Geomonas sp. RF6: one gene and its partners. The protein of the gene in region 1 interacts with the protein of each later gene in a pairwise test. Links are inferred from orthologs where the notes say so. Each region holds a gene or a part of one and is shown on either strand. Other genes may lie near its edges. The genes, in order: ndk, ung and LPW11_RS12705.

Region 1 (10,745 bases):
CCATCACAAGATGTCTCTCCATGTCGATCAGCACCGGGCCGATCTGCACCGTCTGCGGCGCCTCGGCCTCGGCTCCGCTGCGGCGAAGCACCGCGCGCACTCGCAGGAGAAGCTCCCGCGTGGAGAAGGGCTTCACCACATAGTCGTCGGCCCCGAGCTCAAGCCCCACGACCCGGTCTATCTCCTCCCCCTTTGCGGTGAGCATGATTATCGGGATGCGCGCGGTCTTCTCCGCGCCCTTGAGGAGCCGGCACACCTCGGTCCCCATCATGCCCGGCAGCATGAGATCGAGAATGATCATGTCCGGAAGATTTGCCCGCGCCTCCGCCAGGCCGGTGATGCCGTCGTGGGCGAGTGCGGGGCGAAATCCCTCCTTTTCCAGGTGAAAAGCCAGGAGCTCCGCCAGATCCTTTTCGTCTTCGATGATGAGTATGGTGCGCATGGGTGAAAAACCTCGCGGTGGCCTTTCCTGGTGGTGGGTAAAATAGTTCTCTTCAGCCTAACGGCCTGTAGTTGCGCCGTTATTTCCGTTATACACGCTGGTTCCACATCAATTGTGGAAAGTGCTGTTGAAAACATGTGAATGTGACGCGTAACTTCGCCCGGGATGGGTGCTATAACGGATTGCCCAAGAATTCGGCACGCTCCCCAAAACGACGTTAGTATTGCCCCCTCAATAATTCCGGCAGTTTATGCAGCGCTGTCTGCCATGCCTCCTCAACTGTGCGCCGAAAACGGGGTGGCATGTCGGAGGGTGAGTCAAGGTTAACGAAGCTTTTACCGCTCCAGTATTGTATGCAGGCGCACCGTTCCAACCCGCACCTCGAGCCACTCTCTCCGCGAGCATGATACGTGAGGGGGGCAGGCTCTGACAATACTAATTGGGAGAGGCAGGGAGATTGCGGGGCCAATCTTGTCTTCTGATATGCCCGCCTTTCGATCTGGCACTCTCCCCCCCCCCGCCGTCCCCCTCCAAAGCGCCGGGGGACGAGAATCTGTAAACATTGACATAGCAGGACGCGCTATGGTAAGTGAAAGAACCTTCCGAAATCATTACTCATTTTGCAACAGCCGTTTGAGCCGGGCAAACATGGCTGCCGGCAGAGCGGGATCGTGAGCGCCTCCGGTTGACTTCGAATTTTGTTACGGTACTCTTTCCCCTCACTTCAGCTCTAATTAAAACGGCTGCTTCGGAACATCGAGAGAGTGTCCCCTTCCCCTTCAGGGTCACGGGCTTTTTTCTGAGATAAGCTTTAAACGTATAGCGAGGAGTGCACGTGCGACTGACACCGAAGACCGAACTGGAGGGACGCTGCCGAAAAGTCCAGGCGATGATGGCGGACGCAGGGCTCGATGCCCTCATCGTGCTGCAGAACGCGGACCTCTTCTACTTCACCGGCACCATCCAGTGCGGCACCCTCTATATACCCGTGGCAGGGGAGCCTCTTTACCTCGTCCGCCGCGATCTGGTGCGTGCCCGCGCTGAAAGCGCCCTCTCCGCCGTCCTCCCGGGAAACTCCATGCGGGATCTCCCCCCGCTGCTGAACGACTACGGGCTCCCCCATCCAAAGCGGATCGGGATGGAGCTCGACGTCGTCCCCGTCAACTTCTTCCAGAAGTACGCGACCCTCTTCAAAGACGCAGTCATCAGCGACGCCTCCGACATCATCCGCCGTGCGAGGATGATAAAGAGCGGCTACGAGATCGACCTTTTGAGGGAAGGGGGGCGCCAGTGCGACGTCGTGTACCGTCGCGCGGCGGAAGTGATACGAGAGGGGATCAGCGAGCTGGAGCTGGCGGCGGAGCTTGAGCGGGCCGCTCGCCTGGAGGGGCACCAGGGTTACCTGAGGATGCGCGGCTTCAACGCCGAGATATTTATGGACCAGGTCCTCTCCGGATCAGAGAGCGCTACGCCGTCCTTCTCTAATACCCCTCTCGGGGGCGCGGGGCTCAACCCCTCCTTCGGGCAGGGCGCCACGAGAAAGATGCTGGTTCGCAACGAACAGGTGCTGGTGGACTTCGGTGCCTGCTGCGACGGCTACATCGTCGATCAGACGCGCGTCTTTGGCATCGGGAGCGTCCCCCCCAGGATCGCCGCGGCGTACGCGGATATGCTGAAGGTCCAGGAGCTGATGCTGCGGCTCGTGGCGCAGCGGGAGAGTTGCGGAGACGTCTACGACGCCTGCCTCTCGTTGGCGGCAGAGCTGGGCTACGCCGACAGCTTCATGGGGCTGAAAACATCCCAGGTGTCCTTCATCGGGCACGGCGTCGGGATCGAGCTGGACGAGTACCCCTTCATCGCGGCGGGGATGCACAAGATGACTTTCGAGCCGGGGATGGTGTTCGCCTTCGAGCCGAAGGCAGTCTTTGCCGAACATGGTGCGGTCGGTATTGAAAACACCTTCCTGGTGACGGAAAACGGGGTGGAGCGCCTCACCTATTCGAGCGAGGAGTTGGTCCTCCTCTAGGCGGAATATTTCTGCAACATTCCGTTTGCATTCGGTGCATTATCAGGGTATACATGTGGCATCATTTTGTATACAGTATACGAAAAGGTAAGGCGGAGTAACGAGAACGCACGAGGCATTACAGTACGGCAGTCCCGAGGCCGCAGTGCTCCCGCAGGGGAAAGGAGATTTGTATGGCAAGATTGAAAGAGAGATTGTTGGAGAAGATCCAGGCCCATCGCCCCCGCCTCGCCAAGCTCGTTAAGGAAAGCGGCAACGTCGTCATCGACAAGGTGGACATCGGCCAGTGCGTCGGCGGGGCGAGGGATGTCAGGTGCCTGCTCACCGATATCTCCTCCCTTGACCCGCAGGAGGGGATCCGCTTCCGCGGCAAGACGATTTCGGAAACCTTTGCGGACCTTCCGAAGGCGCCGGGCTCGGAGTACCCGACCGTGGAGGCGTTCTGGTATTTCCTCCTCACCGGCGACATGCCGACCGAGTCGGACGTGGAGGAGGTCCTCTATGACTTCAAGGGGCGCGCCAACGTCCCGTACTACGTGTACGACGTGATCCGCTCGCTGCCGCGGGGCACCCACCCGATGGTGATGCTCTCTTCCGCCGTTCTCTCCATGCAGCGGGACTCGAAGTTCTCGCGCTTCTACAACTCCGGGAAGTTCAACAAGATGGACGCCTGGGGGCCGATGTACGAGGACTGCTGTGACCTGGTGGCCCGCCTGCCGGAGATCGCCGCCTTCATCTACCGCTATAACTATAAGAATGCGGACATCATCACCCCGAACCCGGAGCTCGACCTCGGTGGGAACTTCGCGCACATGATGGGGGTGGGGAAGCCGTACGACGACGTGTCCCGCATGTACTTCATCATCCACTCCGACCACGAATCGGGGAACGTCTCCGCCCATGCGACGCACCTCGTCGCCTCGGCACTCTCCGATATCTTCTATGCCTACTCCGCGGGCTTGAACGGCCTCGCCGGGCCGCTGCACGGTCTGGCGAACCAGGAGGTGCTCGGCTGGATCCTGCGCTTCCAGAGGCAGCTTGGGGAAGGGGTGGAGCCGACGAAGGAGAACGTGACGAAGGCGCTGTGGGATACGCTGAACGCAGGGCAGGTCATACCGGGATACGGCCACGCCGTCCTGCGCCGCACCGACCCGCGCTACACGGCCCAGCGCGATTTCTCCCTGAAGCACCTCCCGGAGGATCCGCTCTTCAAGCTCGTGTCGATGATCTACGAGGTAGCGCCCGGTGTCCTCACCGAGCACGGCAAGACAAGGAACCCGTGGCCGAACGTCGATGCCCAGTCCGGCGTCATCCAGTGGCACTACGGCGTGAAGGAGTGGGATTTCTACACGGTCCTCTTCGGTGTCGGCCGCTCGCTCGGGTGCTGCGCCAACATCATCTGGGACAGGGCGCTTGGCTACCCGCTGGAGAGGCCGAAGTCGGTCACCACGGACATGCTGGAGCAGTGGGCGGCGGAGGGTGGCCGCAAGTTCTAGAGGTATTGAATAGAGGAAGACGGGAAGGGGAGCTCTTGGGGCTCCCCTTTTTTCGTGGCTGCGTTTCCCGCGGGAGGCGCCAGTTGTAGATGCTCCCTCTGAGGTGCCGGAAACGCTTCGCTTATTCCGGCCTACATTAAGGCTACAAAAAAAGGGGGTGCGGCGGCACCCCCTTCCTCAAAATCACACTCCCGAAATAATCGTCACTTTTCCCCGAACACTTTTGCGGTGAAGACGTAGACGTCGCTCCCTTCCTTCCAGTCGTCCTTCTTCAGCCCCGCTTTCAGCGCGGTCTGGCTGAGGAACGTTTCGCGGTCCCAGCCGTGGTCTGTGGCGACCTGGGGGAGGAGGACGCCGCGCGAGAAGTTCTTTTCCAGGTACAAGCCATGTACCCCTACCTGTACCTCTTCCACCGAGGCGACCTTCGTGAGGGGGGAGAGGACGGAAATCTCCAGGTCGAACGAGATGAGGTCCTCTTCCTTCATGGGGTAAAAGCGCGGGTCCCTGGTGGCTGCCGAGACCGCCATCTCCTGGACCAGCTTGTACAGCGGCTTGTCGCTGGTGAAGTTGCCGATACAGCCGCGCAGCGCCCCTTCCTTCTTTATGGTCACGAAGCAGCCGGCGCATTCGGTGAGGGGGTGTGCCGTCACCTCTCGCACGGGAACCTCACCGGTTCTGACATAGCTGGTTATTGCCTCTCTGGCCAGTTCCAGAAGTAGTCTCTTCTCTTCGGTGTTCAGCATCTCGTTCACAGCCTCCCCCCTTGGTCGCAGAAGTGCTAATAAAAATAATCTATTTGTATCCGGTTTACAAGAGTTAACCTTTGTCCCGGCTTTTCATAAGAAGTAATTGAGAACGCTGAGGAAGTAACGGCAATAGAGAACGCCGCGACTCTGCAACGCCATGAGTCACGCTCCATGAAGCATACGAAATCATTGTTTGTCGGGACGTTGCACTCCATTAGTGACTTGTTATGCTAGGACGAGAGGGGGAGGGAAATCCGTCTCCGCAGCGCCGCTCTGGACGTGGCTCTGCGACTGGTGCCGCTTTGGGGTGTCATGACTTTCTTTCGAAGGATCGGCTACTTGCCTCTTTTTCGGAGTCGAACGGGAAGTTTATTCTAAGAGAAAGAAATCTTTTCCCCGTTTAAAAAGTATTGACATTTACCCGAATGCTAGTATATTCGCCCTTTGTGTTGCCAGTAAAAACCATGCGCTTCGCGCAGTAATGGTAAATCTCAAAAGAAAAGAGGTGATATCGTCAATGAAAAAACTGATCTCTCTCGCACTTTGCCTCACTCTGGCTCTCGCCTTTGCTGCTGGCTGCAAGAAGAAGGAAGAGGCTCCGGCTCCTGCTGCTGAGCAGGCTGCTCCGGCTGCTCCGGCTGCTCCGGCCCAGGCTCCGATGTCCTCCGCTAAGGCTCCGGCTGCTCCGGCTGCTCCGGCTGAGCACAAGTAATTCGGAAACGGGTGCACCTGTTTCACGAAAAAGCCCACGGCTACCTGCTGTGGGCTTTTTTCATGTCCGCCGCTCCCCAATCGCCTTGACAAGCGCCGCGGCGCGGTGCTATGTATGGCGGTCATTCTAAATAAAGTCCTGGAGGAAGAAATGGAAAGAACATTCGCAATCATAAAGCCTGACGCAGTTGAGAGAAACGTCACCGGTAAGGTGATCGAGATGATAGAGAACGCCGGCTTCGGCATCGTGGGGATGAAGAAGATCCGCCTCACCAGGGCACAGGCGGAAGGTTTCTACTACGTGCACAAGGAGCGCCCCTTCTTCAACGACCTGTGCACCTTCATGGTACGCAACCCGGTCATCGTCATGGTGCTGGAGAAGGAGAACGCGATCCTGGCATGGCGCGGCCTCATGGGCGCCACCAACCCGGCGAACGCCGACGCGGGGACGATCAGGAAAGAGCTCGGCGTGAGCATCGAGGAGAACACGGTGCACGGCTCCGACTCCCCGGAGTCCGCTGCCTACGAGATCCCCTACTTCTTCAGCGCGCTGGAACTGGTGTAATATAGATTCACAACAGATGAGGTAAAAAAAGCCCTTCGCTTTAGAAGGGCTTTTTTATATGCTAACGGGCATGGAAAAAGTCGATCTCAAGAATTTCACGCTGCAGGGGCTGGAAAAGTACATTGCCGGAGTCGGCAAGGAGCGCTTCCGGGCCAAGCAGATCTTCAAGTGGCTCTACCAGCTGGACGCCCTCTCCTTTGCGGAGATGACGAACATCTCCAAGGAGTTCAGGAACTCCCTCGCGGAGACGGCCACCATCTCGAACCTCGTGCCGGAGGTGGTGGAGTCCTCCGCGGACGGCACCAGCAAGTACCTCTTTCGCCTGGCCGACGGAAACGCGGTGGAGGCGGTCCTCATCCCGGACGAAGGTCGCAACACCCTGTGCATCTCCAGCCAGGTGGGGTGCGCCATGGGGTGCGCCTTTTGCCTCACCGGGACCTTCGGGATCATCCGGGACCTCACCACGGCTGAGATCGTGAACCAGGTCTGCGCGGTGAAGAGGGATCACCCGGTGCGCAATATCGTCTTCATGGGGATGGGTGAGCCGCTGGCGAACCTCTCCGCAGTCGTCCCCGCGGTGCAGATCCTCACCGATCCGGACGGCTTCCAGTTTTCCAACCGCAAGGTCACCGTCTCTACCTCCGGGCTCGTCCCGGAGATGGCGGAGCTCGGCAGGTCGGTGGTGGTGAACCTCGCGGTCTCCCTGAACGCCACGACGGACGAGGTGCGAGACCGGATCATGCCGGTGAACCGGCGCTATCCGCTGAAGGAGCTCCTCGCGGCTTGCAAGGAGTTTCCGCTCCCGTCGAGGCGCTGGATCACGGTGGAGTACGTCATGATCCGCGACCTGAACGACTCGCTGGAGGACGCGAAGCGCCTGGTGCGCCACATCTCCAACTTCCCCTCGAAGGTGAACCTGATTCCCTTCAACGAGCACGGCAGCTGCGATTTCCGCACCCCGACCCAGGAGACGATAGACCGCTTCCACAAGTACCTCCTCGACAAGCACGTGACGGTCATCACCCGCTCCAGCCGCGGCGGCGACATCTCTGCCGCCTGCGGGCAGCTGAAGGGGAAGCTCGACGAGGAGCGCGGGCGGAGAGCGGCGGCAGCGGCGGAGAGCGCCGAGGCGGCGGCCTAGGATTCATCTCCTGCGGGCTCGGAGTTCGAGCGGACGCAGCAGGGATCACCACTTCATCGCGCAGGGCAGAAAAGCTACTATATTTATTTACTATGCAATACAGGAGGGATTATGGCGGAAGAAGTGATCGGCGTTATCGGCGGCAGCGGGCTGTACGAGATGGAGGGGATGACTGACATCGCCCACGTCACGGTGGACACCCCTTTCGGCAGGCCCTCTGACGATTTCATCACCGGAAAGCTCGACGGCATCCCGGTGGTCTTCCTGCCGCGTCACGGCAAGGGGCACCGCTTCATGCCGAGCGAGGTGAACTACCGCGCCAACATCTACGGCATGAAGAAGCTCGGCGTCACCCGCATCATCTCCGTCTCCGCCGTGGGGAGCCTCCGCGAGGAGATCGTCCCCGGCCACATCGTCATCCCCGACCAGTTCATCGACCGCACGAAAGGTATCCGCAGGGACACCTTCTTCGGCGGCGGGGTCGTCGCCCACGTCGCCTTCGCCGATCCGGTCTGCGCCGACCTCTCCGCGGATCTCTATGCCGCCGCCACCGAAGTCGGCGCCACCGTGCACCGCGGCGGCACCTACCTCTGCATGGAAGGCCCCGCCTTCTCCACTCGAGCCGAAAGCCACATGTACCGCTCCTTCGGCGCCTCCATCATCGGGATGACCAACCTCACCGAGGCAAAGCTCGCCCGCGAGGCGGAGCTCTGCTACGGCGTCATCGCCCTCTCCACCGACTACGACTGCTGGCACGACAGCCACGAAGACGTCTCCGTGGAGGCGGTCGTCGCCATCATCAAGTCCAATGTGGCGACGGCGAAGTCCATCATTCGTGCCGCGGTGCACCGGATCGGCGGGGAGCGGAGGTGCCCCTGCGCCTCCGCGCTGCAGTACGCCATCATCAGCGAGGTCCGGGGCGACAGCTCCGTCATCCCGGTGGAGACGCGCGAGGCGCTCGACCTTATCATCGGCAAATATCTCTGAGGCTGCACCTACTGCGGCGCCCCTCTCGCCTGTCCCCCGACGGCTCCGGGGCGCCGACTACATCTGATCCTGGAGGCGTTATGAGCATACTCGTTGTCGGTTCGGTGGCCCTTGATTCGGTGGAGACCCCGTTCGGGAAGAGGGAGCGGGTCCTTGGCGGCTCCGCCACCTACTTCGCCACCTCCGCGAGCTTTTTCACCGACGTGAACCTGGTGGCGGTGGTAGGGGAGGACTTCCCGCAGGAGCACGTCGATTTCCTGCGCTCCCGCGACATCGACCTCACCGGCCTCTCCCGCGTCCCCGGGGAGACCTTCCACTGGAAGGGGTACTACGGCTACGACTTGAACGAGGCGCAGACCCTGGAGACGCACCTGAACGTCTTCCAGCACTTCAAGCCCCGGATCCCCCCCCAGTACGCCGACGCGGAGTACCTCATCCTCGCCAATATCGACCCCGAGTTGCAGCTCGAGGTGCTGAAGCAGGTAAAAAGGCCAAAGCTCGTCGCCTGCGACACCATGAACTTCTGGATCTCCTCCAAACCGGAGGCGTTGAAAGAGGTCATCAGCCGCGTCGACATCTTCATCATCAATGAGTCGGAGGCGCGCCAGCTCTCGGGGGAGGTAAACCTGGTGCGGGCGGCGCGCGCCATCCTCGCCATGGGGGTGAAGAACCTGGTGGTGAAGCGCGGCGAGTACGGCGTCCTCATGTTCAACGGCAGCTCCCTCTTTGCGGCACCCGCCTACCCGCTGGAGGAGGTCTTCGACCCCACCGGCGCCGGGGACACCTTCGCCGGGGGCTTCATGGGGTACCTCGCCAACATCGGGGACACCTCGGAGGAGGCGATCCGCCAGGCGATCATCTTCGGGAGCGTCATGGCCTCCTTCAACGTGGAAGCCTTCAGTCTCGACCGTCTGAGGACTCTCACCTACCCCGACATCGAGGCGCGCTACCGCGACTTCAAGCGCATGACCCACTTCGAAGAGGTGGGGGGGCTGTAAGGGCAGGTTCATTGACAACCTAAAGTTCATCTGTTAATTATCCCCAGTAGAGGTTCCGGCATGATAGGCGTTTTCCCGACCCGTTTTCTCTGCATTTTCATTGTTGCAGCACCGCTGGCGCTCGGCGGCTGCGCCCTCAACGAGGCCGCCAAAAACAAGGCTGCCTACCACCTTCAGATGGGTCAGTCCTACCTTGCCGAGAACAACATCACCGGCGCGCTGGTGGAGCTTTCCGAGGCGGAGAAGATAACACCAAAGGACCCGGAGCTCCTGAATCTCCTAGGTCTCACCTACTTCCGGAAGGGTCGCTACGAGCTTGCCGAGGAGAAGTACCTGAAGGCGATCGAGAAGCGTCCGGCCTACTCGGAGGCGCGCAACAACCTCGGGGTGAACTACCTGGAGATGAAGCGGTGGAACGACGCGGCGGCGCAGTTCAAGCTCGTGCTCGAGGACATCTTCTACCGCGACACCGACAATGCCAGCATAAACCTGGGGCTCGCCTACCTCGGGAGCGGCGAGTACCAGCAGGCGCTCCCGATCCTCAGGGGGGTGATCGCCAGGAACCCGGCGGACGCGAGGGCGCGGCTGCAGCTCGGGCGCGTCTACTTCGCCATGGACCGCACCGAGGCGGCGATAGCGGAGTACAAAAAGGCCCTGGAGCTGAACCGCTCCTACGCCAACGCATATTATTATCTGGCTCTGGCGCAGGTGAAGATGAAGGACACCGGCGCTGCCAGGAGCGCCTTCAGGGAAGTGATCCGCATAGCACCTGATTCCGAGATCGGACAGCTCTCCAGGGAATACCTGGACCTGCTGAAGTGAGGGGAGCGTGCCTGAGGCAGAAGCAGGAAATGGAGGGGGGGTAGGGGAGCTCCTGCGCAGCACGCGCGAGGCGCGCGGCGTGACGCTGGAGGAGGCGACCCGCACCACCAAGATAAGCAGGACCTACCTCACCGCCATCGAGGAGGGGCGCTTCGAAAAGCTCCCGAACCCGGCGTACATAAAGGGCTTCTTAAGGCTATACGCGGGGTTTCTCGGCCTTTCCGGCGACGAGGTGGTGGCGCGCTACGAGGCGACCCTCCCACCGGCGGAAGCGCACCCCGAGGAGGCGGACCACCCGCACCTCCAGGTCGTGGAGCGGGTCCGCTTCGGCGGGCACGGCAGGTGGGCGGTCCCTGCGCTTCTTCTGTGCCTCGTCATTCTCGCCGCCATATTCCTGACCGAAGGACAGGAGCGGATGGAGCGGCCGGCTCCCCCGCAGCAGCCGGCTCCCCCACCGCCCCCGGCGCCCGCCGCGGCTCCCCCCCCGCAGCCCGTTCTCCAGCCGGTCTCCTCGGCGCAGCAGGCGCCGCCGGGCCCGCTCCCCGCGACGGCGGGTGGCGACAGCGGCCAGGGGGCGGCCCCCCCGGTGAAGGGGGTCATGCTGAGGCTTCGCTTCAACCGCGACAGCTGGCTCACCATCACCATCGACGACAGCATCACGCAGCGCTACGACCTGAAGGCGGGAGACATCGTGGAGTGGAAGGGGGAGCGGCAGTTCTCCCTCGATCTCGGGGACGGAGGCGCTGTGGAGGCGGAGTTCAACGGCAGGCCGCTGAAGCCCCTCGGCGAGCCGGGTAGGCAGGTGCACGTG
Region 2 (9,320 bases), 2.1 Mb from region 1 along the record:
CCTCACCTTTGCCAGCGAAAACGATTCGGAGGCTTTCGCGCCGCGTCTCCCCGAGGATCCGGGGAATCCCGGTTTCGACCGCACCACCCCCAATGCCCGGATCGTGAACATGGAGCTGCGCTACCAGCTTGTAAACTCGCTGGCTACCACGTGTTTCATGGGTGTCGGTCTCGACCTCTCCTTTCCCCTGCAGGTCTTTGTCAGGGCCAGGTACCAGCACAGCTTCCGCCTGAGCGACGTCTCCCAGATCCGGGTATCGGAAACGGCCTTCGAGAAAACCGCGGACGGACTCGGGGAGACGACAGAGGTATCGATCGAGCGCTCCCTTTCCCCCGAGACGCAGCTGCGCCTTGCCACCAGCGGCACTGCCTCGGAGGAGATCGGAGGCTTCGAATGGGGAAGCGAGCTCTCCCTTTTGCACCGGCTCTCCCCCAAGAGCGCCGTCACCGTCGCAGCCGGAGTTTATGGAGATACCTCCGAGGCACACGGCATAAGCAACCATCGCATCTTTGCGCGCTACCGCCGCAACTTCCTGAGGAGCTGGCTCTTTTACGAGGTGGAGCCCGAGGTGTTCTGGCCCCGCCGGGACGATGACACCTATCCCACCAGCTATGCCGTCACCTTCCGGCTCGAGGTCCTCTTTGAAGGGAAGGAAGAGAAGAAGTGATGGCGAAGGGATTCGGCGCCTCAAAAAATTCTACTCGCGAGTGACAGGGACCGATCAGGAGGTGCCCATGCGCCGATTCTCTAGTTGCGCCGGAAAAAGATCAGGCCGGCTGAAACGCGTCATCTTCCCGAGAGGCATCCACGCTGTAGCCACCTTGCTGTGCGGGCTCATCACGCTCCTTTCTTCCACCGTCGAAAGCGCGGCCCCGCAGTACGGCGGAACTCTCACCATCGCGGTCGACCGGGAGTTTCGCGGCTTCGACCCCCTCAATGCGGGGTACCTGCAGCTCGGGGACCGCAGCGTCGTTATGGCCGTGGAAGAGCGGCTCTTCTCCACCGACACGGAGGGAAACCTGGTGCCGGAGCTTGCCCTCTCCGCCACAGTCTCCAAGGACGAACTGACCTGGTCAATCAAGCTGCGCACCGGCGTCTATTTCCACGACGGCACCCCGTTCAATGCGGATGCAGTGGTTCAGCACTGGCAGCGGATGCTCGACCCCGCGAAACGCTACCCCGGCGCCCTCTACCTGGAACCTGTCGACTCCGTCACAAAGGGGGACGACTACACCGTCCTCTTCACCCTGAAGCACCCGTGGGCACCGTTGCGGGCGATGCTCAGCGAGTCGCAGTGGATGGGTGCCTTCATACCGTCTCCCAAGGCTGTACGCGCCAAAACACAGAGCCGCGCTCCGGTGGGGACGGGACCGTTCGTCTTCAAGGAGTGGGTGCCGAACGACCGCCTTGTGGTGCTGCAAAATCGGAACTACTGGCGCAAGGGGAGACCGTATCTCGACAAGGTGATCTTTCGGCCCATCGCCGATGCCAGCGCCCGTCTCGCCGCACTGACGGAAGGAAGAAGCGACATCGTCCTCAGCGACGTCGGGAGCGAAGTGGCCACGGCGAAGGGGGACACGACCCTCAAGGTGTACAGCGCACAGTCGACGGGGCCGTACACCCTGATCATCAATACCAAAGTTTCACCTCTGGACGACTCCCGTGTGCGCCGCGCCCTCGCCTACGCGTGGGATCAGGAGACCTACGTGAAGAGCATGTCGGGGGGCCCCGCCCCTGTCGCCCGCGACCCCTTCGGCGGCACACTCTCCTGCGCCGATGTCAGCTACCGCAACCACGACCTCCCCAAGGCCCGGGAACTCCTCACCGCATACGGCTCGCCGGTTGCGCTGGAGCTTCTGGAGTCGGATACACCGCGGGGACGTGCGGCGGGAAAGCTCGTGCAGCAGCTTTTTAACGGTATCGGCGTTACCGTCACCGTCACGCACCTCCCCGAGGGAGAGCTGGTGCAGCGGGTCATGCGCGGCAACTATCAACTCTCGGGGTGGCGCCTGATGGACCTGGACGACATGGGGCCATACTTCAACGTCACCCTTCAATCGGAGGGCAAGCTCAACTTCAGCCGGTACAGCAATGCCGCCATGGATGAGCTGCTGAAGATCCAGCAGACGACCGACGGCAGCATCAGACAAAATGCGCTGTGCCGGATCGCCAGCCTCATCAATGAAGACGTCATGTACCTCTACGCCGGTACCAGACGGTTTCATCTCATCTCCAGGGGATCGATCCGGGGCATTTCCGGAGCCGAGCACGGGGTGGTGCGGGTATCCGAGGCGTGGCTGCAGAGTGGGAAAGGCCAGCCCCGCCGCTGACCTCCCGCTGCGTCGAAATTTTCACCGCCTCGTGACGAAATTACTAACTTTCCGGAAGGCGAAGGGAAGAAAGGGCGATGCAATGAAGGCTTCGGCACCCGGCCGTCCCACGGGGGGAAGCACTCAACGTGGCGGGATTTCCACCCCTTTTCACCATTTCGCCCCTTCCCTCGGGGCCATCTACACCCGGGGCGTACAAATTGCTTGCGCAGCCGCATTAAAATGCCATAATTTTAACGTTTGCCCAGCCCAGAATGGACTCCCCCTGGCCACCCGCCGATACACATTTTCGGGGGCGCGCCGCCCCGTTTCACAGTGACACAGTTACTGCCGTACCAGAAGACTTCCCAACTACCAAGACAGAGGCTGCTGGAGGTGTGACATGATGTTTCCTTGTGAGGCAATCCCGATTCCCGAGGCCGAGAGTGAGAGCAGCGGCAGCAGGAGCGTCAACAAGTCGTACCTGGTGAACAAGCTCAATTACCTCAATTTCCAGGATGAAAGCATAGAGGTCCACCTCAAGCACAACAAGTACGACAACACGATCACCCTGCCGGTGAAGCCTCTCCCTTGCGCGGGGGAACGCCTGGACTGCAGCTGGATCCGCAGGCCGGGGCTCCAGCAGGTCCTTTCCTCTTACAGCTTCAAGTATCTCCTGATGAACGACGGGAAGAAGTTTCTCATGGTGGCGCCGAAGCTCCTGAACATCGACGAGGAGGGGCTGAGCGTACTCCTCCCCATGAAGGGGCGGGAGTTCAGGATGAGACGGATCAGGAGGCACCCCAGCTCCGGCATAGGTGTGCAGCTCACCCAGGACGGCGCGCTCTTCCAGGGGACACTGGCGGACTTCACTCCCGTATCGCTGCGGGTGGAGGGTAGCGTCGCGACGCCGCAGACCTTCAAGTGGATCAGCCCCAGGTCGCCGGTCAACCTCCACCTTTACCTCGGGAAGCAGATTCTCTACTCCGGCCCCTGCGACATCACCAGGGAAAGCTTCAAGGAGAAGCAGGGAGCTTTCGTGCTGAGCTGCCAGGAAGGGGCGGTGCGCAGGTTCAATGCCGAGCGCTACCTGAGGGCGGCGCAGCAGCTTATCCCCTCCCCGAGCATCATCTTCGAGCACCCCCTCATCGGGAAGACCGTGAACCTGAAGGTTACCTCCCTCACGGGGTGGGCCCTGACAGTGCAGGAAACGGAGGAAAATTCGGTCCTGATGACCGGGATGATCATACCGACGGCGCGGCTCAATTTCGGGCACGCCCTCAACTTCACCTGCCGGGTCCAGGTGGTGTCCCGCACGGTGAGGAGGACGGAGGGGGACGATGAAGGGGTGGCGAGCTGCGACCTCGTGATCATGGACATGGACATCCACGAGCACGTGAAGCTTCTCTCCATCCTGCACCAGGCGAGCAACGAGAATTCCTACGTCTGCAGCACCGTGGACATGGACGCGCTGTGGGACTTCTTCTTCGAGACCGGCTTCATCTACCCCGAAAAGTACGCCCACTTCCAGGCGAACAAGGGAGCGATCAAGAAGATCTACCACAGGCTGTACGGCCACAACCCGCACATCGCACGGCACTTCACCTACCAGGACAAGGGGGTCATCCTGGGGCACGTGGCGATGGTGCGCTTCTATGAAAACTCCTGGATGATCCACCACCACGCGGCTCGCAAGACCGTCTCCTTGAAGGCGGGGATGGCCGTGCTGCACCAGATCGGGCAGTATGTGGACGTGCTGCGTAACTTCTACTTCGCCCACCTGAACTACGTGTACTGCTACTTCCGCCCGGAAAACAAATTCCCCAACCGCGTCTTCGGCGGCGTGGCGCGCCACCTGAACGACCAGAAGCGCTGCTCGCTGGACAGGTTCGCCTTCTCCCACTTCATTGCGCCCCCCGTAAAGGAGGCTCTCCCGGAGCCATGGCAGCTGAAAAGAACCTGCCCCTTCGATCTCAGGGAGCTCGGGAGTTTCTACGGCTTCACCTCCGGGGGGCTCATGATGGACGCCTTCGACCTCCGCAGCGAGGACGAGATGCCAGACTCGCTGGACAAGGAGTACCAGAAGCTCGGATTCCGCAAGGAGAAGCACCTCTACTCCCTGCATCATGAAGGGAGTGTGAAGGCGATAATCATGGCGCACGCCACCGATGCCGGCTTCAACATGGCGGACCTCACCAACTGCGCGACCCTCATCGTCCTCGACGAGTCGATTCCCGCAGAGGTCATGCAGGCGGCACTCGGGGAGGTGGCAGCACACTACGACGGCGAGATGCCGGTCCTGACCTATCCGTACAGCTATGCGGAGAACGGCAGGCTGCCGGTGGAGAAGACGTACGCGCTGTGGATCCTCGATCTGCGTTACCTCGAGGAGTACTTCGAATTCACGGAGTCGCTCTTTGCGGGTGGAGGCAGGAAGACGGAGGATTCGGAGATGCGGGAAACTCCCGCACTTCCGGAGGCCTGACGTCCGCCAGGACGCACGGGTCACAGGGAAATGACCATGGATGTGCATGCTCCCCTCTACAACAGCAGGATCACGGACTCGTACCTCAAGCTGGTGAAGAAGAGGTACCCGTTTGTGAACATCGGCGAACTGCTGGCGTATGCAGGGATGAAGGAGTACGAGGTCGCGGATCAGGGGCACTGGTTCACTCAAGACCAGGTGAACCGTTTCCAGGAAAAGCTGATCCAGATGACCAGCAACCCGCACATCGCGCGGGAGGCGGGACGCTATTGCGCGTCCGTCGATGCGCTCGGTGTCATGCGGCAGTACATCCTCGGCTTCATCGGTATCTCCCATACCTTCCAGATGACCACAAAGACCGCCTCCAACTTCACCAGGTCAGCGATGTATGAGGCAAAGGCGGTTTCCTCCACCCAGGTGGAGGTCGTGGTGACCCCGCTGGTGGAGGGGCTGGAGCGACCGTTCCAGTGTGAGAACAGGGCGGGGTTCTTCGAGGCGATCGTCCTCATGTTTTCCAGCAAGATGCCGACAGTCTCCCACCCCGAATGCGTCTTCAACGGCGGGAAGGTGTGCCGCTATGTCATCACCTGGGAGAACACCCTCCCCGACGTCCTGAAGCGGGTGCACAACATCCTCACCCCCCTTCTCATACTCCTTAACGTTACAATCGTCCTGGGACATAACTGGGGAATGCTGGAGAGATCCCTCACCGGCTCCCTCATACTTGCCCTGCTCATTACCATAGCTGCCCAAAGGAGCGAACTCCGCGGGCTCTTCTCCAGCCTCAGCAACACCATGGCCACGAAGGACAGCCTTCTGGAGCAGATAAATATAAACTACAACAACGCGCTCCTCACAAACGACGTCGCCCAGGGGCTCGGGTCGTACTCGAATGCAGACGACATCCTGGCCGACGTCCTCCGTGTCATGCAGAAGCGGCTCAAGTACGACCGCGGGGTGATCTTCCTTGCCAACAAGGAGGGAACGCGCCTCGTGTTCCATGGAGGGTATGGCTACTCAGACGAGCACATCGCCCTGTACAAGAAATTCCCCTACCATCTGGACCGTCCCCGCTCGAAAGGGATGTTTCTGCGCGCCTACCGTGAACAGAGGCCCTTCCTCATCAACGACGTCGAGGACATAAAGGACTCCCTGTCCAACCGGAGCCTCGCCTTCGCCCGAAAAATGGGGGCGGTTTCCTTCATCTGCTGCCCCATCATCTGCGAGAGGAAATCGATGGGGATCGTGGCGGTGGACAACGTCACGACGAAGCAGGCGCTGGTCGAGAGCGACATCGGGCTGCTCATGGGAATTGCTTCGGTCGTGGGGATCAGCATCAGGAATGCGGAGCTCACCGATTCCCGCGTTCGCGTCTTCAGCTCCATCCTCCATGCGCTCGCAGCGAGTATCGACGCCCGCGACCCGCTCACCGCGGGGCACTCGGAGAAAGTGACGGAATACTCCCTCGGGATCTGCCGCGAGCTGGAGCTGCAGCCGGAATTTTGCGAGGTGATCCGGGTCGCGGCGCTGCTGCACGATTACGGCAAGATAGGGGTGCCGGACACGATACTGAAAAAGAAGGGGAAGCTGACGCAGGAAGAATACGAAGTGGTAAAGGCCCACTCGCTGAAGACGAAGGAGATTCTGGCGAAGATCAATTTCGAGGGACCGTACAGGGATGTACCTGCAGTTGCGGGTGCCCATCACGAGAAACTCGACGGCAGCGGTTATCCGTGCGGGATGAAAGGAAGCGACATACCGCTCGGAGCGCGCATTATCGCAGTAGCCGATTACTTCGAGGCGATCACCGCGAAGAGGCACTACCGCGATCCAATGCCCGTTGCGGAGGCGTTCTCAGTCCTCTACGGGGCGTGTGGATATCATCTCGAGGAACGGCTGGTGGAGGCACTGAGGGCGTATTACGTGCGGACCTACCCGGAGGACTTCTTCGACCAGTACGTGCTCCCCGAAGCGCAGCTTCGCCGGCCGCCGCCGACTCCGGAAATTTGGGAGGCCTTGCCGCAACCCGCCGTTACGACTCCCACAGACCCCGCCACAGCAGATACCCGCACCTCCAACACCTAGCCGAGACGCCAATCGATCGGCTGCACCCCATGTTGGGCGAGATAGGCCGCCGCCTTGGAAAAGTGCCTGCAGCCGAGAAAGCCGCGGTGGGCAGAGAGCGGTGAAGGATGAGGAGCCTTGAGAACAAGGTGCCTCTTCTGGTCGATGACTTCCCCTTTGCGGTGGGCGTAGGCTCCCCACAGCATGAAGACGAGGTGCTCGCGCTGATCATTCAAAGCACTGATGGCACGATCGGTAAAGGTCTCCCACCCCTTCCCCTGGTGCGACGCAGCGCGCCCATCCTCAACTGTCAGGACACTGTTTAGAAGGAGCACCCCCTGTTCGGCCCACCGCTTCAAATTTCCATGAGGGAAGTGCGCCGGAGGTATGGTGAGGTCAGACTGGATCTCCTTGAAGATATTCACCAGAGAAGGGGGCGAGGGGGTGCCCGGCGGCACCGAGAAGCAGAGCCCATGTGCCTGGTTCGGCCCGTGGTACGGATCCTGCCCGAGGATGACGACCTTCACGGCATCGAAAGGAGTGGTATTGAAGGCGTTGAAGTACTCGTTTCCTTTCGGATAGATCCTTTTGCGGGAGGAGAGCTCGCGTCGCAGAAAATCCTTCAGCTCGAGCATGTAAGGCTTCTCGAATTCAGAGATGAGATGCCGCTTCCACCCTTCCTCCAACCGGACCGCCCCTTCCGCATCAGCCATTACCGCACCCTCCGTGCTACAGTCAGTCAGCGCCGGGACGCCACTGCCTCTTATACTCCACAACGTCCACAACGTCCACAACGTCCGTCGATTCGCGCCAGCGCCAGCCATGAAGCCCCAGACGCAGAAAAGCCCCACCTCTTTCGGGGTGGGGCTTTTCAATTAAATTCCCTGCGGCGACCTACTCTCCCACACAGCTTCCCGTGCAGTACCATCGGCCCAGAGAGGCTTAACTTCCGTGTTCGGGATGGGAACGGGTGTGACCCTCTCGGCATTGCCACAGAGAAACTTTTCGCTTCAGGTTTATTGCCTCAAGCACATCGTTTCTCCAATCGCATAGTCTTCTGATCTGTCGGCAGTCGCAGCATATAATCGGGGGGTGGAGGTCCACCCCCCTTCAATAATTTTTTATGGTCAAGCCTCACGGCCGATTAGTACCGGTAAGCTGAGTACATTACTGTACTTACACACCCGGCCTATCAACGTTGTGGTCTACAACGGGCCTTCAGGGGATTGCTCCCGGGGATACCTAATCTTGAAGGAGGCTTCCCGCTTAGATGCTTTCAGCGGTTATCCTTTCCGTACATAGCTACCCAGCGACTGCTCCTGGCGGAACAACTGGCACACCAGAGGTACGTTCAACCCGGTCCTCTCGTACTAAGGTCAACTCTTCTCAAGTATCCTACGCCCACGGTAGATAGGGACCAAACTGTCTCACGACGTTTTAAACCCAGCTCGCGTACCGCTTTAATTGGCGAACAGCCAAACCCTTGGGACCTACTTCAGCCCCAGGATGCGATGAGCCGACATCGAGGTGCCAAACCTCCCCGTCGATGTGAACTCTTGGGGGAGATCAGCCTGTTATCCCCGGCGTACCTTTTATCCGTTGAGCGACGGCCCTTCCATACAGAACCGCCGGATCACTAAGACCTACTTTCGTACCTGCTCGACTTGTGGGTCTCGCAGTCAAGCTCCCTTATGCCTTTACACTCTACGGCTGGTTTCCAATCAGCCTGAGGGAACCTTCGCGCGCCTCCGTTACTCTTTGGGAGGCGACCGCCCCAGTCAAACTACCCATCAGACAGTGTCCCCGATCCGGATGACGGACCTGGGTTAGACACCCAAACCAACCAGGGTGGTATTTCAAGGATGGCTCCACCGAAACTGGCGTCCCGGATTCACAGCCTCCCACCTATCCTACACAAGCTAATTCGAATGTCACTGTCAAACTGTAGTAAAGGTGCACGGGGTCTTTCCGTCTTACCGCGGGTACTCGGCATCTTCACCGAGAATTCAATTTCGCTGAGCCACTGGTTGAGACAGCGCGGAAATCGTTACGCCATTCGTGCAGGTCGGAACTTACCCGACAAGGAATTTCGCTACCTTAGGACCGTTATAGTTACGGCCGCCGTTTACCGGGGCTTCGGTTCAAAGCTTCACCTTGCGGCTAACAAATCCCCTTAACCTTCCGGCACCGGGCAGGCGTCAGACCCTATACGTCGTCTTGCGACTTTGCAGAGTCCTATGTTTTTAGTAAACAGTCGCTACCGCCATTTCTCTGCGACCCTCCTCAGCTAGGCGAGCGAATCGCTTTCACCAAAAAGGGCATACCTTCTCCCGAAGTTACGGTATCATTTTGCCGAGTTCCTTAACCAGTGTTCTCTCAAGCACCTTAGGACATTTATCCTCACCCACCTGAGTCGGTTTACGGTACGGTCACCTGCTGTCTGAAGCTTAGAGGCTTTTCTT
Region 3 (4,300 bases), 2.1 Mb from region 1 along the record:
TACGGTGCAGTTCCCGGGAGAGCGCTTCTCTACCGGGTTTCCCCACGATGTCCCCGACAAAGAGGAGCTTAACGGGCATATTCGGTCGCCCTGGTTTCCCTGATGACGTTCACCTTGATCTGCCCGGGGTAGGTCATCTCGTTCTCGATCTTCTTTGCAATATCTTTGGCGAGGAAGAGAGCGCGCTCGTCGGAGACCTGCTCGCTCGCCACCATGACGCGGATCTCGCGCCCTGCCTGGATGGCGAAGGAATTGGTGACGCCGTCGAAGGAGGTGGCGATGCGCTCGAGGTCGTCGAGGCGCTTCACGTACGTCTCCATCATCTCTCGACGCGCGCCGGGGCGTGCGCCGGAGAGTGCGTCCGCTGCCTGCACGAGGATCGCCAGAACAGACGCCGGCTTTTCGTCCTCGTGGTGCGCCATGATGGCGTGCACGATCTTCGGGCTCTCGCCGTACTTCTTGGCGATCTCGGCACCGATGACTGCATGGGACCCTTCGATCTCGTGGTCGACCGCTTTTCCGAGGTCGTGCAGAAGACCGGCACGCTTCGCCTGTTTCACGTTTATGCCGAGCTCGGCCGCCATGATGCCACAGAGGAAGGCGACCTCGAGGGAGTGCTGGTACACGTTCTGGCTGTAGGAGGTGCGGTACTTCAGTCGCCCGATGAGCTTCAGGATCTCCGGGTGGATGCCGTGCACGCCGAGGTCGAAGGCGGCCTGATCACCAGCCTCCTTCATCGCCTGCTCGATCTCCTCCTCTGCCTTTGCCACCACCTCTTCGATGCGCCCCGGATGGATGCGGCCGTCGGCGATAAGCTTCTGCAGGGAGAGCTTTGCCACCTCGCGGCGCACCGGGTTGAAGCCGGAGAGGATGACCGCCTCGGGGGTGTCGTCGATGATGAGGTCGATCCCGGTGGCAGCCTCGAGCGCCCTGATGTTGCGCCCTTCGCGCCCGATGATGCGCCCCTTCATCTCGTCGGAAGGAAGCGCGACGACGGAGACGGAACGCTCGGCCACGTACTCGCCGGCGTAGCGCTGCATGGCGAGCGCCAGGATCTCCTTCGACTTCTTGTCAGCGGTCTCCTTCGCCTCTTCCTCCATGAGCTTGATCCGCTTCGCGGCGTCGAGCTTCGCCTCGTCCTCCATGGCGTCCATGAGGACCTTCTTCGCCTCCGCGGAGGTCATGCCGCTTATCTGCTCCAGGCGGGCGCGCTGCTCGGCCACCAGGACATCCAGATTCTCTTCCTTCTGAACAAGCTCCTGCTGCTTTACGGTCAGCCCCTGCTCGCGCTGCCCCATCGACTGCTCACGCTTCAGAAAATCGGCGTCGCGCTGATCGAGTACGTCCGCCTTCTTGTCGAGATTTTCTTCCTTTTGCTGCAGCCTCTTCTCGAGGGCCTGCAGGTCCCGCCGTTTCTCTTTGGTCTCCCGCTCAAACTCCGCCTTTGCCTGGTAAACCTCGTCCTTGGCCTGGACCGCGGCTTCCTTGGTGATGACCTCTGCCTCGCGCTTGGCGTCCTCGACGACCTTTGCGGCCGTAACCTCGGCATTGGCAACGAGAGAATCAGAAAGCCTCTTGCGCAGGATGTTGCCGACGGCGTAGCCGGCACCTCCAGCCACCAGCACGAGGATAATCGATATCATGATGTAAGTGCTCATTCGTACCTCCCCAACTATATTTTTTTAACGCGAACCGCAGCTGCTTCGGTGACGACGAGATCCATCATCACGTCGTGCGGTTCGCCGGCAATCTCTTCCACCAGCTGAAAATCGTAACAGAAACCGACCAGGCGCCCGCTCCCTTCCATGCGGTGCAGCGCCCTGTCGTAAAATCCCCTTCCGTACCCGATGCGCCGCCCGAAAAGGTCGAAGGCGACCCCGGGGACAACGATGAGGTCGGCAGTGAGAGGGTGCCGCGGCTCCCCCTGCGGCTCCAGAATCCCGAAGGCACCGCGGGCGAGGTCGGAGAGAGCCGCCACCCGCCGAAACTCAAGCTCCGGTCCGACCACGGCTGGAAAGAGGAGCTCCTTCCCGAGGCGAAGCGCCTCCCGGGCGACGAGCGAGGTCTCGACCTCGTTGCGGATCGGCGAGTAGAGCGCCACCGTGCTTGCCGCGGCGAACTCGGGCAACGAAAGGAAGCGCCGCTGCACGGCATCGCTTAACGAAGCGACCTCTGCCGGGGTCAGCTCACCACGCCTGGCGAGAGCCCCTGATCTGAGACTGCGTTTCGGCATAACTCACCGTTGAAAAGTAGAGACGTTGCTGCGGAGGTGCGGACGAAAGGCCGTCCGAGGAGACAGGTGGACAAACGGGGGGATGCGACTGGACTGCGACCAGGAGAGAATTGACAGTATCGGTAGAAAGGGCCGCGTTCAATTGAAGCGCCATTGAACTCTATATGTGAAGCCCCTTGATCCCAGGACAAGAAACATGCGCCTTTAGGCTACCTATGGGCAAACCGGCGAAAAATACAGGCCGTGCCGGTTCTGGCAAGACTTTACTAGCCGACTTATCAGCCGCTATATGGTGAATCTCCCGCAAGAGACCTGAAACCTCACCCCGCCTGGCTGTCCAGAAGGGTCATGAGGTGCGAGACGCGCTGCTCCAGCGCTTTCTGTCCCGCCTCATGCTCTTTCCGTACCGCCAGGTAGGCCTCGGCAATATTCATCATCGCAAGAATAACCACGAGTTGGGTATCCCCGCTAGGTACAGCTTTTTCCGCCTCTGCCAGCTTCGCGTTGACAAGGGCCTCCACCTCCGCGACATGCTGCGCCGCGGCGGTGCTTTTCACCTGGAGCTCACGCCCGAGGATCTTTATATTGTGCGTCGTGAGCGAAGTCAAAGGCCTTCCAACCTTTTGAGGATGGCGTCGATACGGGCGGTGAGGGTGCCCCGCTCGGCTTTCAGCCGCTCGTTCTCCTCTGCCAGGAGAGAATTTTCCCGGCGCAGCGCCTTCACGGCATCCAGCAGGGAAACGATCCTTTTCTCAAGTTCATCCAGCATAACACCGCTCGCAGCCATCTATTTTTGCGGTCAAAGTGTAGGCGAAGACGCCTTCAAAAGTCAAGGAATTATTGAAAAAGCGCCTCGACGAAGTCGACCGGATCGAATTCGCGCAAGTCCTCCACGCTCTCCCCGACTCCGATGAAGCGCACCGGCAGGGAATACTCCTGACTCACCGCGACGACGATCCCCCCCTTGGCGGTGCCGTCCAGCTTCGTGAGCGCCACGCCGGAGACAAATGCCGCCTCCTTGAAGAGCTTCGCCTGGGAGAGCGCGTTCTGCCCGGTACCCGCATCGAGGACGAGAAGCGTCTCGTGCGGCGCCTCCGGGATCTCGCGGCTGACGACACGGCGGATCTTCTTCATCTCCTCCATGAGGTTCACCTTCGTGTGCATGCGTCCGGCTGTGTCGATGATGAGCACGTCCGTGCCGCGCGCGACCGCGGCCTTGCAGGCATCGAAAACCACGGCGGAAGGATCCGCCCCTTCCTTGTGCCGCACCAGATCCGCACCGACTCTCCGGGCCCAAAGCTCCAGCTGCTCGGCGGCGGCGGCGCGGAAGGTGTCGGCGGCGGCCAGAAGGACCTTCTTCCCCTCACCCTGGTACTTCGCGGCGAGCTTCCCGATGGTAGTGGTCTTCCCGACCCCGTTCACACCGATCACCAGAATGACGAAGGGGGTGGCGCCGGTGACGGCGAGGGGAGCGGCATGCTCCTGGAGGCGCAGGAGGATCTCCTCCTTCAATGCCTTTTTCAGCGCATCGCCGTCCTGCAGCTCGTTTCGCTTCATGCGCTGCTCGAGTGTGCGCACGAGATCAACCGTCGTCTTTACGCCGATATCGGCGGTTATGAGGATCTCCTCCAGCTCTTCGAGAGTGTCGGCGTCGATCCGCTTCTTGCCGAGCAGGAGGGCATCAACGCGCCCGACGATGCTCTCGTGGGTCCGGCTCAGCCCCTGCTTCAGGCGGTCGAATAGGGAGGGCTTCGCAACAGGCTCCGCAACCGCCTCCTCCTCGGGAGTCTCCTTGCCGAGCGGGAACTTCGCGAAGCGCTCGAAGAAGCCGCGCTTCGCCGGCTCCTCCGCCTCGCCTCCCTCCGGTTCCTGCACCGGCAGCAGGAGTTCCTCCTGCGCCACGGGGGGAGCTCCCTGCGGCGGCTGCGGTGGAGCGGTCTCCTTCACAGGCACCTCCGGCTCGGTCCTTTCCGGCGCGTCCGGTTGTTCCGACTCCGACTGCTGCGCCTTCCCGCCAAGCCGCCCCCAAAGCCCCTTCAGAAAGCCTTTATTCTCCTCGGCCATCAG

The links.
Region 2: the proteins of ndk (region 1) and ung interact in binary tests that used the Escherichia coli proteins (3 or more experiments, as listed by UniProt). The link is inferred for Geomonas sp. RF6 from one-to-one orthologs.
Region 3: the proteins of ndk (region 1) and LPW11_RS12705 interact in binary tests that used the Escherichia coli proteins (3 or more experiments, as listed by UniProt). The link is inferred for Geomonas sp. RF6 from one-to-one orthologs.

Annotation. Positions count from the first base shown.
Region 1 is NZ_CP087999.1:820,197-830,941, reverse strand. The notes cover bases 4,534-7,279. They hold ndk (nucleoside-diphosphate kinase), read left to right. Parts: upstream 4,534-5,572; coding sequence 5,573-5,986; downstream 5,987-7,279. Other genes in these bases: mtnP (S-methyl-5'-thioadenosine phosphorylase), read left to right, coding at 7,239-7,279; rlmN (23S rRNA (adenine(2503)-C(2))-methyltransferase RlmN), read left to right, coding at 6,057-7,127; LPW11_RS03555 (hypothetical protein), read left to right, coding at 5,228-5,422; amrA (AmmeMemoRadiSam system protein A), read right to left, coding at 4,534-4,716. In the rest of the region: LPW11_RS03575 (winged helix-turn-helix domain-containing protein), read right to left, coding at 1-442; LPW11_RS03570 (M24 family metallopeptidase), read left to right, coding at 1,278-2,468; LPW11_RS03565 (citrate (Si)-synthase), read left to right, coding at 2,642-3,964; more of amrA, read right to left, coding at 4,168-4,533; more of mtnP, read left to right, coding at 7,280-8,114; LPW11_RS03535 (PfkB family carbohydrate kinase), read left to right, coding at 8,195-9,112; LPW11_RS03530 (tetratricopeptide repeat protein), read left to right, coding at 9,173-9,934; LPW11_RS03525 (helix-turn-helix domain-containing protein), read left to right, coding at 9,942-10,745. UniProt on the Escherichia coli protein: Major role in the synthesis of nucleoside triphosphates other than ATP. The ATP gamma phosphate is transferred to the NDP beta phosphate via a ping-pong mechanism, using a phosphorylated active-site intermediate.
Region 2 is NZ_CP087999.1:2,936,012-2,945,331, reverse strand. The notes cover bases 5,724-8,517. They hold ung (uracil-DNA glycosylase), read right to left. Parts: upstream 7,572-8,517; coding sequence 6,876-7,571; downstream 5,724-6,875. Other genes in these bases: LPW11_RS12755 (HD domain-containing phosphohydrolase), read left to right, coding at 5,724-6,879. Also shown: LPW11_RS12770 (hypothetical protein), read left to right, coding at 1-667; LPW11_RS12765 (ABC transporter substrate-binding protein), read left to right, coding at 735-2,330; LPW11_RS12760 (pilus assembly protein PilZ), read left to right, coding at 2,713-4,794; more of LPW11_RS12755, read left to right, coding at 4,831-5,723. UniProt on the Escherichia coli protein: Excises uracil residues from the DNA which can arise as a result of misincorporation of dUMP residues by DNA polymerase or due to deamination of cytosine.
Region 3 is NZ_CP087999.1:2,925,559-2,929,858, reverse strand. The notes cover bases 454-3,336. They hold LPW11_RS12705 (5-formyltetrahydrofolate cyclo-ligase), read right to left. Parts: upstream 2,234-3,336; coding sequence 1,673-2,233; downstream 454-1,672. Other genes in these bases: ftsY (signal recognition particle-docking protein FtsY), read right to left, coding at 3,071-3,336; LPW11_RS12695 (hypothetical protein), read right to left, coding at 2,838-3,002; LPW11_RS12700 (cell division protein ZapA), read right to left, coding at 2,554-2,841; rny (ribonuclease Y), read right to left, coding at 454-1,658. In the rest of the region: more of rny, read right to left, coding at 69-453; more of ftsY, read right to left, coding at 3,337-4,297; LPW11_RS12685 (roadblock/LC7 domain-containing protein), read right to left, coding at 4,297-4,300. UniProt on the Escherichia coli protein: Involved in the removal of 5-formyltetrahydrofolate.